DNA from 4 places in the Vibrio qinghaiensis genome. Region 3 is predicted to be linked to each of the others. Evidence: predicted binding sites of a transcription regulator. Region 3 holds the regulator's gene; each other region holds the start of a gene.

Region 1 (3,174 bases), 890 kb from region 3:
TCGAGATACTGATTATCCTGCGCCTCATCGGCCGATTGCATAGCTTCTACCGCGGCTTCCTCCTCCTCAATACTGATCACAACCAAATCATCAGTACCTGAACTATTGTCTATCCGTTTTTGTTGATCAACATGGCCAATAATACTTTGATAATAGCGACGAATATTTTCAACGTAGGCTTTAGCTTCATCACCTCGTGCATAACCATATCGGGTTTGGCTGAAGTATTTTTTCTGCCTCAACTGGGGGAGGCGATCTTTGACTTCGGTCCAGGAATCAGGGTTGGCACCTTGCTGTTTAGTTAAGCGCCTTGCATCCATCATATGCCCATAGCCGACGTTATAGGAAGCAAGAGCAAACCAAATTTTCTCATGTTCTGGGATCGAGTCTGGTATACGTTGCACCATCCGACGTAGGTATTCGACACCACCACGGATCGATTGTTCCGGATCGAGCCGATTGGTTACACCAACACTTTTAGCCGTTGGGAGGGTTAGCATCATCATGCCGCGCACTCCCGTGGGAGATTTAGCCAAGGGATTCCAGTGGGATTCTTGATAAGCTAAGGCGGCAATCAATCGCCAATCAAATTCGTCAGAATATTGTTGGAAAAGAGGCGACCATTTGGGGAGGCGCACATCGAGAGCTCTAATAAAGGCGCGCGTATCGACATAATCAAATGTACCGACGTGACCAATATATTTCTCTTCCAAGGCTGCTAGTTGGCCAGATTGTTTAAGGTTGCCAAAAAACTCAATCATCAAGGCGTATAAGCTTTCATCTTCAGAACGACGCATATACCAAGCGATGGGCTGATCTTCAGTTAATTCAAAGGCGATGGCTAAGTCAGGGTAGATTCGCTGCGATAGCGAGACTTCGACCGAATCAGCCATGGTAAACAGCAGTTCGCCATTCGAAACTTGTTTTAAAAGGTCGTTAACGTCGGCGTTATTATTCACATTGTACTGAAACTCTGGGTGGATCTGTTTAATGTCGCTGAGCGTATTTTCAAAGTGGGATTCATTCACGATAGCAAAAACGCTGTCACCTTCATGACCAGCAATCAGTTCCGGTTGTTTTTCCAGTAATTGTTTTAAATTTCTTGGACGCCAGTTGCCTTTCTTATAGACGACTTGTTGGCTGACATAGTAATAAGCGGGCCCTGTTCTGAACTCATTCAGATGTTGGTTGGACTGGCTTAATCCTGCTGCAATAACGTCGATTTCCCCATTTTTCAGTGCAGGAAAGAGACTCGATAACCGATAAGCGGGTTTCATCTCCAATTTAACCCCAAGCTGATTGGCAAATTCACGCGCCAGCTCGTAGTCAAGCCCCGCGGGGCCATCAGGGCCAATGTAGTAGGAGAGCTGATTGTTCAGCGTGCCCACTCGCAATACGCCACGTTCACGAATATGATCAAGCTCGCTTTTAGGATCGGAATCGATTTGGCAACCGACGACAAAAAGAGTGAGTAGGAAAATGGACAATGAGCGATGAAGCTGAGTCAGATAATTCTTTGGCATTTATGAGCGATCTCTTACATCAATTACTACCTTTATATCAAAGGCGGCCATATTGGCAAAGTTTCAGATCAAAAACGGATGAAAAAGTGTCGGTGATCACGCTAATGTGGTTGTATTTCAAATTTGACAAAAAAAGACGCAAACGGTTGCTTTTGGTGTTACGTCACAAAAAGAATTCCTTTATAATGCGTCCGAAATGACGAGGTGAAATTGGTATGTATTCGGTTTTCTTTTATTAAATTATTGTATTTTAATGATTTTGAATTTATTCCAATTACACTTCAACCCACTGTATAAGAGACCTAAGCACATGAGAATTTTGCGTGGCTCCCCAGCGCTTTCTGAGTTTCGTGTTAACAAACTCGTTGAACTTTGTCGTGAACAGCAACTGCCTGTATCGAGTATTTACGCGGAGTTTATGCATTTTGCTGATCTCTCTGCGGATTTAGACGCTCAATCCCTTGAAAAATTAGAGAAACTACTCACTTATGGTCCAACCATTCAAGACCATGAGCCACAAGGTCTTCTTCTGCTTGTGACGCCTCGTCCGGGCACTATTTCTCCTTGGTCTTCCAAAGCAACAGATATTGCACACAATTGTGGTTTAGTGGATGTGAAGCGTTTAGAGCGGGGTACGGCTTATTATATTGAATCCGAAGTCGCGCTTTCTGCCGAGCAAATCAACTCTATCCAAGCAATTATTCATGACCGAATGATGGAAGTCGTGTTTACCGATTTCGAATCGGTAACAGCACTGTTCAAAGTCGCAGAACCTGCCCCAGTGGCGTACGTTGACTTGCTGAATGGCGGACGTGCAGCGCTTGAAAAAGCAAACGTTACCCTTGGGCTTGCACTGGCTGAGGACGAAATTGATTATTTGCTCGAAAGCTTCATCACCAAGCTTGAACGTAATCCAACCGACATCGAATTAATGATGTTTGCGCAAGCAAACTCTGAGCATTGCCGCCATAAAATCTTCAATGCCGATTGGACTATTGATGGCGTTAAGCAAGACAAATCGCTGTTCAAGATGATCAAAAACACTTATGAAGTAACTCCTGATCACGTGCTGTCTGCCTATAAAGATAATGCCGCCGTCATGGTGGGTTCAGAAGTTGGGCGTTTTTTCCCTGATCCAGAGACACGCCAATATGGTTATCACCATGAAAAAGCGCATATTTTAATGAAAGTGGAAACACACAACCACCCAACGGCGATTGCTCCTTGGCCGGGCGCTTCAACGGGTTCTGGTGGTGAAATTCGTGATGAAGGCGCAACGGGGATTGGTGGAAAACCTAAAGCTGGGTTAGTCGGTTTTACTACTTCAAACTTGCGTATTCCGAATTTTGTGCAACCTTGGGAAACGGATTTTGGTAAACCGGGGCGCATTGTTACGGCACTCGATATTATGCTGGAAGGCCCGCTCGGTGGTGCGGCTTTTAACAACGAATTTGGTCGTCCCAACCTGCTAGGTTACTTCCGTACTTACGAAGAGAAAGTCAATTCTCACGCAGGTGAAGAAGTGCGTGGTTATCACAAACCAATCATGATTGCTGGTGGGATGGGGAATATCTGCGACGAGCATGTGCAGAAAAAAGAGATCCCTGTTGGCGCGAGCTTAATTGTGCTCGGTGGTCCGGCAATGAACATT
Region 2 (3,174 bases), 1.3 Mb from region 3:
CGTGCTGCCTAAAGGTAAGCCACATACTGCGCGAAGGTGATTCTCAAATTGGCAGGTTTCTGCGCCTTGCTGTGTCCAGTGACCAGAGTTATGGACTCGTGGTGCAATTTCATTCACCAACAATGTTCCCTGCACATCAAAAAACTCGAGCGCTAGCACACCGACATAATTGAGACGAGCGGCAACCGAGGCAAACATCGACAGTGCTTGTTCTTGCAAGGCTGGGTCATCTATCGCTGTTGATAAACTCAGTACACCGTTAATGTGCACATTTTCTGCCAGCGGGTAAACCGCGATGCTGCCATCTTTGGCACGCGCGCCGACTAACGAGACTTCACGATCAAAGGGAACAAACTGCTCTGCCACTATCGCTTGAGTCGGAGTGGCTTGGATGCAGGCTTCCATTTCTGGCCAAATGAGCTCTGCTTGTGAAGCTTCTTTTAAACGCCATTGACCCTTTCCGTCATAGCCACCCAGTGCACTTTTTAGAACCATAGGCAGGCCGATGTTAGTTATCGCGGCATCTAAATCTTCACGAGTATTAATCACAAAGTATTGGGCATTTTTTGCGTTGGCTTCATCGAGTAGCGCTTTTTCAAGACGGCGATCGCCTCCGGCTTTAATGGCTTCGACACTAGGAAGAAACTTACCACTTTGCTCACAAACAGTGAGGATTTCATGGGGAATATGCTCAAATTCAGCGGTAATGACATCCGCTTGTTTGATCGCATTGTTTAAACCGTGACCAGTGATGTGTAATGTCAAAGGATGGACGATGTTACCGCTGCCCACATCAAAAGCGGAGATTTGAATGTTCAGAGGAGCGCCAGCCAGCGCCATCATGCGTGCCAGTTGCCCAGCGCCCAAGACTAAAACATGCATAGTATCAATCCTCTGCAGGGTTAGGGTGGCTCAACACCGCTTCAGTTTGTGCTAAACGAAATGCTTCCACTTTTGCCATGACGGCCTCATCACTGGTGCCGATGATTTGCGCGGCAAGCAGCCCAGCATTGGCCGCGCCTGCTTCTCCAATAGCTAAGGTGCCCACCGCAATCCCTTTTGGCATTTGCACAATCGAGAGTAAAGAGTCCATCCCTTTGAGTGCTTTTGACTGAACGGGAACGCCAAGTACCGGCAAGCTAGTAAACGCTGCCGTCATGCCCGGCAGGTGTGCGGCTCCGCCTGCGCCAGCTATGATGACTTTAAGGCCGCGTTCTCTTGCGCTGGTGGCGTAATCGGCAAGAAGTTGAGGTGTGCGGTGAGCAGAGACAACTTTGGTTTCGTATGCCACACCAAATTGATCCAACATGTCAGCAGCTAGCTTCATTGTGGGCCAATCGGATTTTGAACCCATGATAATTCCGACTTTCATCTCAAACTCCTTAATACTTCTAAAAATGGGGTGAGCGGGATAATTTGCGCGCATTATACGAGTATTTTTTCCTTAGGAAAACGTTTGCGTCAGCTTAATTGTGCAATTGATACATTTTATAAACAAATAGCTTTAGCCAGTTTTCAACGAAGTTTGTACACTTAGCCGCACTGTATTAAAGAAACCGATGGACAGTTTTTGTGAATAACTTTGAACACACTTTGCAGGCTCTACGTGACGGTGAAGTAATTGCCTACCCAACGGAAGGCGTGTTTGGGGTCGGGTGTGACCCAGATAACCCGCAAGCCATTCAGAAGCTTTTAGCGCTCAAGCAGCGTCCTGTGGAAAAGGGGTTGATTTTAATTGCGGCCTCTTACGAACAATTGCTTCCTTATATCGATGAGAGCCAGTTGACATCAGAGCAGATCGCACGAGTACATGCCACTTGGCCTGGCCCTGTGACATGGATAATGCCGACCAGTGATAAAGTCTCTACTTGGGTGAGTGGACAATTTGATTCGATAGCCGTACGTGTAACAGATCATCCTTTAGTGCAAAAGCTATGCAATGCGTTTGGAAAACCATTAACCTCGACCAGTGCGAATTTAAGTGGTCTTGCACCTTGCCTGACAACGGAAGAAGTTGAATCGCAATTGGGTGAGCAACTGGTTGCGATTTTAGATGGTCAAACCGGTGGTCGAAATAAGCCCAGTGAAATTCGTGACGCGAAAACCTCACAAGTATTAAGACAGGGTTAACCCTGCTAAGGAAGCAAGCGATGCCAACCATTGATAAGCAAGCCGTCAAACAATTTTTGCTTGAGCTGCAAGATTCCATTTGCCAGCAACTTGAACAAGCGGATGGCCAAGCACTGTTTGAAGAAGATGCATGGCATCGCGAACCGAGTGAGCGTTTGGGAGGCGGTGGGCGAACTCGAGTGATGAAAGAAGGCCGTGTTTTTGAACAAGGCGGCGTGAATTTCTCACATGTGCAAGGGCAGCAAATGCCCGCTTCAGCGACCGCGCATCGCCCTGAATTAGCTGGACGTCATTTTGAAGCGATGGGGGTTTCTTTGGTGATGCATCCAAACAATCCCTATGTTCCGACTTCTCACGCCAATGTTCGTTTCTTCATCGCTGAAAAAGAAGGCGAAGATCCTATCTGGTGGTTTGGCGGAGGATTTGACTTAACGCCTTTCTATCCGTTTGAAGAAGATGCTCAATCATGGCATGCCACAGCGAAAGCACTGTGTGTTCCTTTTGGTGAAAAAGTGTATGCCGAACATAAATCGTGGTGCGATGAGTATTTCTTCCTCCCTCATCGCAATGAAACGCGCGGTATTGGTGGCCTATTTTTCGATGATTTAAACGCTTGGGGATTTGAGCGCTGTTTTGCTTATATGCAAGCTGTCGGTAAAGGATACACCGCTGCGTATTTGCCGATTGTTGAACGTCGTCAAGCGATGGAGTACGGTGACAGAGAGCGCCAGTTTCAACTTTATCGCCGTGGTCGCTATGTAGAGTTCAACTTAGTGTATGATCGCGGCACATTGTTTGGTTTGCAAAGTGGCGGTCGAACGGAATCGATTTTAATGTCGATGCCGCCATTAGCTCGTTGGCAATATCGTTATCAAGCGGAAGAGGGCAGCGCAGAAGCGAAATTAAACACCTTCTTGCTGCCGAGGGAGTGGTGACCGCGGTACATTTTCAATGATAGGGGCGCCGAGGTGGCCCTGTTAATTATCGAGAGGTAAGGATATGGCTCAGCACATTGATCAATATGCAGTATTTGGTAATCCGATT
Region 3 (3,174 bases):
GGAGTCCGCGCTGCCCTATGCCTCAATTTACATTGGAAAATCAGGGTTGCTCAATGACGAACCAGCCAGAGCAATGTCGGATTTGATGGCAGCCCATCACATTACAGTCAACGATGCACTCAACGAACCCGCCGACCACATTGCGATTGAACTGGATTTCTTAGGTAACTTGGTCATTCGCTCCAATGAACTTGAGCAAGAAGCACACTTTGAACAAGCCTTTACGCAGCAGTGTGATTTTATTGAACAACATTTGCTCTCTTGGATCCCACAATTCCATCTTCGTTGCCAACAAATTGATCAATTTGGTTTTTATGGTGCCGCAAGCGAATTGTTAGTCGCATTTCTTCACTTAGACCGCGATTATTTATCAAACCAATGAGATAACCTGGTTAATATCTATTACTAAATCGGTCAGTTGTGACTGTTGACCGATTTATTCGGTGGATTTTTCGTTGCTTGATCGACATTTGCGGACTAGAATCTTGGCCGCAAACGATAAAAAAATGAATTGAAGATGCAACCGCTGTCTAGAGGCGGTTTTTGTGTTTTTACTACTTTTAGGCTTCAATATGACACTGATAGGCCTAATACCGCTGAATTGCTCTTCGTGACTACCACTTTCAGCAGTTATCGACAGGACAGAGAATTTATGGCTACGATTAAAGACGTTGCACGCTTAGCGGGCGTATCAACCACCACGGTATCGCATGTAATCAATAAAACTCGCTTTGTGGCTGAAGCAACCCAAGAACGAGTGATGGAAGCGGTATCAGAGCTCAACTATGCACCAAGTGCAGTCGCTCGCAGCTTAAAATGCAACACCACCCGTACCATTGGTATGTTAGTGACCCAATCGACAAACTTATTTTTTTCTGAGGTTATCGATGGTGTTGAAAGTTACTGCTACCGCCAAGGCTACACACTTATTTTGTGCAATACCGGCGGTATTTACGAGAAACAACGCGACTACATCCGCATGCTAGCGGAAAAACGTGTCGATGGTATGTTAGTCATGTGCTCGGACCTCACCCAAGAACTGCTTGAGATGCTTGATCGTCATTCAGACATTCCGAAAGTTATCATGGATTGGGGCCCTGAAAGTTCTCAAGCGGATAAAATTATTGATAACTCAGAGGAAGGCGGATATCTCGCCACCAAATACCTTATTGATAATGGACATACTGACATTGCTTGCTTAAGTGGACACTTTGAAAAAGCGGCGTGCCAAGAGCGAATTCAAGGGTTTAAGCGTGCGCTTGCCGAAGCAGGCCTTAAAGCGCATGACGATTGGATTTTAGAAGGTAATTTCGAATGTGATACGGCGGTTCTCGCCGCCGACAAGATCGCCGCCATGGACAAACGCCCAACGGCTGTTTTCTGCTTTAACGATACAATGGCTCTCGGTTTAATGAGTCGCTTGCAACAAAAAGGCATCCGTATTCCTGATGACATGTCTGTTATTGGCTATGACAATATAGAACTGGCTGAATACTTCTCGCCACCGTTAACCACGGTTCACCAGCCAAAGCGACGAGTAGGGAAAAACGCCTTTGAAATCCTATTGGAACGCATTAAAGACAAAGAGCATGAACGTCGTGTGTTTGAGATGCACCCCGAGATTGTTGAACGCAACACAGTAAAAAATATCACAAAATAGTGTCATTATTTAAAGCAAGCGACAAATGTCAATTTTAGGAATTTTCCTACACTTGAGACAGAACGCCGTATCAAATAATAGTAAATTTGGAATAAGCATCACGCAAATAATAAATAAACGTGATGCTCATCCAAAAATTTATATATTCTTATTATTAGAAGTCACGCACAGGGCAAACCATTTGAAAGGATGGGACGCAAAGCCTCCGGCCTAAACTGAATATTCAATAGGTAGCGGGGTTGCCGATGGCAAATATGCAAACGTTAAGTTTACTCCTTACTGACACTCTTTCTGCATAAGTTTGCTAATCTCTCGGACCTGATTTTGGTGGCGTTTTTCCCATACACCGAGAATTTACAGCATGGATAAACCAATACTTAAAGATTCTATGCGACTCTTCGAACAACTTGGACGTGTTAAGTCTCGTTCAATGTTTGGCGGCTTCGGCATTTTTGTCGATGACACCATGTTTGCTTTGGTCGTAAACGATAAACTTCATATTCGCGCAGACGATTTGTCAACCTCTCGCTTTAAAGAGCAAGGCTATGAGCCCTATATCTATAAAAAACGCGGGTTCCCTGTCGTCACGAAATATTTTGCATTGCCTGACAATTGTTGGCAAAACCCTTCGCTCATTTTACGAGATGCTGCTGTCGCACTCGAAATCGCAAAACAAGAGCGAGAGATTCAAGCCCAAGCCAAGCCAGATCGTCTAAAAGATCTCCCAAACCTTCGTCTCGCCACCGAACGTATGCTCAAGAAAGCTGGGATTGAATCTGTGACAGATTTGCAAAGCAAAGGAGCCTTGGAAGCCTATAAAGCGATTCAGCAAACCCATTCTTCTTCAATCAGTCTTGAATTGCTATGGGCCCTTGAAGGTGCGATTGAAGGCAAGCATTGGTCGGTTATCCCACAATCTCGACGCGATGAATTAGCTAAAAGCCTTTAACCTCCGAGTAAATAAATATCTCGATTAAATAATCAAATACGCTCGCATCACCATGCGGGCGTTTTTTTTCATCCCGTTTTGAAATATAAATTCGACTTCCTCTGTCTTCTTCACTATATCTAGTAAAATATGTCGTTTTGAGGAATACCATGAATAAAAAACTTCTCTTAGGCTTGGCTTTATTGGCCTTTATTGTCTTTTTGATTGTAAATTTTGGCCACTATCTAACGTTAGATAATGCCAAAGCACAGCAAATGCTATTAAACGAATACATTAGTCAAAACGTGATCAGCGCTGCTTTGATCTATTTTTCACTCTATATTGTGCTCACTGCTTTCTCTATCCCTGGAGCGGCGGTCGTCACGTTATTGGGCGCTGCGCTGTTTGGTTTTTGGACGAGTTTACTACTTGTCTCCTTTGCCAGTACCATAGGTGCAACAATCGCCTTTTTGAGTAGCCGTTTCTTGCTACGAGAGTGGATCCAAACAAAGTTTGGTCAAAAGCTGCAAACGATTAATCAAGGTGTCGAAAGAGATGGCGCATTTTATCTATTTTCACTGCGCTT
Region 4 (3,174 bases), on a different replicon from region 3:
CTGTACACCAAAAACAGCCCCCAGCTAATGTCGCGATTTGCTGATTACCAATGCTGGGCATGGTTTTAGGCTGAGTTTCTGCTTGGCTAAATAGCGAAAACAGAATAGGCACAATAAGCGCTATTGAGAATATAAAGGGAGTAAAACGTTTCATAACCGACCTTACTTATTTTTTATTGATACTGGTAAAGAACGGTGAAAAGCGCAAAAAATTACAGAGAAAGGAAACAAATAGCGTGAAGAAAGCCTTTCTGAGGCCGAAGATTTGTGCTCAGAAAGGTTAATTTCGAATAATAATCTCAGTTTAGGCCAATAATATTTCCATTAGAATCAATATCTAAACTCATAAAGGCGGGTTTTTCAGGAAGACCCGGCATGGTCATCACGTTGCCGCATAGTGCGTAGATAAAGCCAGCACCCGCACAGAGCTTTAATTCGCGAATCGGTACATCAAAACCTTTTGGTGCACCTTTAATTACTGCATTAGTGGAAATCGAAAGCGGCGTTTTTGCCAAACAAACAGCAAGCTTCCCGTAGCCTTGCTCTTGCATGTTGTGTATTTGACGTCGTGCTTTATCACTAAAAGTGACGCTTGCCGCGCCATAGCCCTTTTTCGCCACAGCGTTGATCTTATCTTCGATCGTCTGCTGTGCTTGGTATAACGGTGTGAACGTACTCACTTTTTGACACTGCTTAATGACTTTGGAAGCAAGCTCAGTCGTCCCTTCGCCTCCAAGAGCAAAACCGTCACTCAGTGCAACCTCCACCTGATAGGGTAGTGCGTGAATCATTATTGCGAGCTGCTCAAGCTCTTCTTGGCTGTCTTGTGGAAAGCGGTTAATGGCAACCACGGCGGGTATTCCATACTTACTCACATTTTCAATATGCCATTTGAGATTTTCAAAACCGGACACCAGCGCGGCATGGTCTGGCTGAAATAGAGTGTCGGGAACTGGCTGGCCGGGACGCAATTCATACAGACCAGAGTTCGCTTTTAAGCCGCGAAGTGTGGTGACGATAACAGCGCAATCTGGCGCTTTCCCAGATGTCGCGGCTTTAATATTGCACGCCTTTTCAAATCCCATATCAGAGCCAAAGCCGCCCTCTGTTACAGTAAATTCGGCTAACCTTGTGGCGATGTCATCGGCGATAATAGAAGAGTTGCCGTGCGCGATATTGGCAAAAGGTCCGGCGTGAATCAGTGTCGGTACGCCTTCTAACGTTTGCATTAATGTAGGCTCAATCGCCTCTTTCATACTAACGGCCATTGCCCCAGCGACTTGCAAATCTTCGGTGGTAATCGGTGCACCATGGTGGCTATAGGCGACGACAATCCGCCCAATCCGTTGACGCAGATCGTTTAAGTTTTTGGCTAAGGCAAGAATCGCCATTAGCTCAGAAGCCGCTGAAATATCAAAACCGTCTTCACGTTCAAAGCCATTGATTGATTTATCCGTTTCATTTCGGCCAACGGTGACCATGCGCAGTGCGCGATCGTTGTGATCCATCACTCGCTTCCAAACCACATTATTCGAGTCGATACGCAGTGCTTTCATTGCGGTGCGTTGCTCGAAATCGTCATAACCAAGGCGCTGTTCGTGATAGATCCGGGCATCTATCGCCGCTGCCGCTAGGTTATGCGCGGCTGTGACGGCGTGGATATCGCCAGTGAGATGCAAATTGAGCTCTTCCATTGGTGCCACTTGTGAATAACCGCCGCCAGCGGCTCCGCCCTTAACACCAAAGATTGGTCCCATTGAGGGTTGACGAATACATGCCATCACCGAATGACCCAATTTCGCCATTCCTTGTGATAGGCCTATAGTGGTGACGGTTTTTCCTTCCCCTAATGGCGTTGGGGTAATGGCGGTCACAAGGATTAACTTTCCAACCGTTTGTGTTTGCAAACGTTCAAGGCAACTTAATGAAATTTTGGCCTTAAAGCGGCCTTGGCTGTGGAATTCGCTGGCGGTGAATCCTGCTTTGTTAGCGATAGCCTCTATGGAGGTTAATGAAGTGGCGCGGCAAATTTCAATATCAGGCAGCATAAAACCCTCATTATTTAGTATTGTACGGGTTGGGGAAACGTTTGCGTCGCGATAATAACGTCAAAAAATGGGTTGTAAAGTTATTTAATGAGTGGATTATAAACTAATGTCTGAGCTTTTAGCTCGATTCTTCGTTCTCTTTTGTGGCATTGTCGCAGGGCTCTTTATGATGTTCATCTTCAAGTTGATCACTATCTTGTTGATCATAATGCTTGACGACAAAGGGGATTAACATAACGGAAGAGGGAAGAAAACGTTTCATATGGATTTCCTTGTTTGTTAGTCACTGAACCTATGGTATTGAAACTCGACTTACACTGCTTTAGCTCTGACGGCCTTTACTCTATAATGCGGCGTTTTTACTAGGCCAACCTTACCTCACTGCGGATATTTTATGATTTCAAAAAACCAACTGAAACTACTTCGTGCTTTAGGCCAAAAGAAACAGCGCAAGGCTCATGGCCTGTTTTTAGTGCAAGGCGAAAAGAACGTGTTGGAATTGATTAACAGCCAACTGACGGTGAAGCAGGTTTTTGCCACTGCGGAGTTTATCGCACAAAACCGCGTTGAGCTTAGTGTTTTTGAATGCATTGAGGCCACATTAGATGACTTGACCAAAGCCAGCACTTTGGTGAGCAATAATGCGGCAATCGCAGTTGTTGAGATCCCCGAAGTGACGGTGCCTGAAGCGAAAGGATTGATGATCGCTCTCGATGGTGTTTCTGACCCCGGTAATTTAGGGACGATTATCCGTGTTGCTGATTGGTATGGCATTAAACAGATTGTCGCTAGCCACGATTGCGCCGATCCATACAATCCGAAGACCATCAGTGCCACCATGGGTAGCTTTGGGCGTGTTACGGTGAGCCAAGTGGATTTGGGTGCTTATTTACAGAGTTCAAATCTACCTGTTTATGGGGCTTTTTTAGAAGGTGAGAACGTTCATCATACGAAATTTGCAGCAGAAGGAATTTTATTGATGGGCAGTGAATCGCATGGTATTCGTGCCGAAGCGGCTCAATATGTCACCGACAAAATCACCATTCCCGCCTTCGGGGGAGCTGAGTCACTTAACGTAGCAATGGCTACGGGTATTATTTTGGATAACCTGCGCCGCCAACATCAC

What was found. Region 3 encodes PurR, which represses purine synthesis genes. Its sites were predicted from a motif close to TNANGNAAACGTTTNCNTNA; they were not measured.
Region 1: purL (phosphoribosylformylglycinamidine synthase) is a predicted target of PurR. The motif match lies at 1,658-1,677, and genes of this name have one in related genera.
Region 2: purE (5-(carboxyamino)imidazole ribonucleotide mutase) is a predicted target of PurR. The motif match lies at 1,445-1,464, and genes of this name have one in related genera.
Region 4: CCZ37_RS15545 (formate--tetrahydrofolate ligase) is a predicted target of PurR. The motif match lies at 2,078-2,097, and genes of this name have one in related genera.

What each region holds. Positions count from the first base shown of each region.
Region 1 covers NZ_CP022741.1:753,499-756,672, forward strand. The annotation lists gene mltF (membrane-bound lytic murein transglycosylase MltF) at 1-1,523, opposite strand, end outside; gene purL (phosphoribosylformylglycinamidine synthase) at 1,834-3,174, shown strand, end outside.
Region 2 covers NZ_CP022741.1:40,764-43,937, forward strand. The annotation lists gene CCZ37_RS00195 (5-(carboxyamino)imidazole ribonucleotide synthase) at 1-882, opposite strand, end outside; gene purE (5-(carboxyamino)imidazole ribonucleotide mutase) at 887-1,372, opposite strand; gene tsaC (L-threonylcarbamoyladenylate synthase type 1 TsaC) at 1,573-2,130, shown strand; gene hemF (oxygen-dependent coproporphyrinogen oxidase) at 2,151-3,065, shown strand; gene aroE (shikimate dehydrogenase) at 3,130-3,174, shown strand, end outside.
Region 3 covers NZ_CP022741.1:1,648,336-1,651,509, forward strand. The annotation lists gene torD (molecular chaperone TorD) at 1-382, shown strand, start outside; gene purR (HTH-type transcriptional repressor PurR) at 653-1,660, shown strand; cyclic di-GMP riboswitch class I at 1,822-1,907, shown strand; gene CCZ37_RS07555 (TfoX/Sxy family DNA transformation protein) at 2,022-2,609, shown strand; gene CCZ37_RS07560 (TVP38/TMEM64 family protein) at 2,759-3,174, shown strand, end outside.
Region 4 covers NZ_CP022742.1:507,657-510,830, forward strand. The annotation lists gene msrB (peptide-methionine (R)-S-oxide reductase MsrB) at 1-154, opposite strand, end outside; gene CCZ37_RS15545 (formate--tetrahydrofolate ligase) at 300-2,048, opposite strand; gene CCZ37_RS19075 (hypothetical protein) at 2,167-2,310, opposite strand; gene CCZ37_RS15550 (RNA methyltransferase) at 2,443-3,174, shown strand, end outside.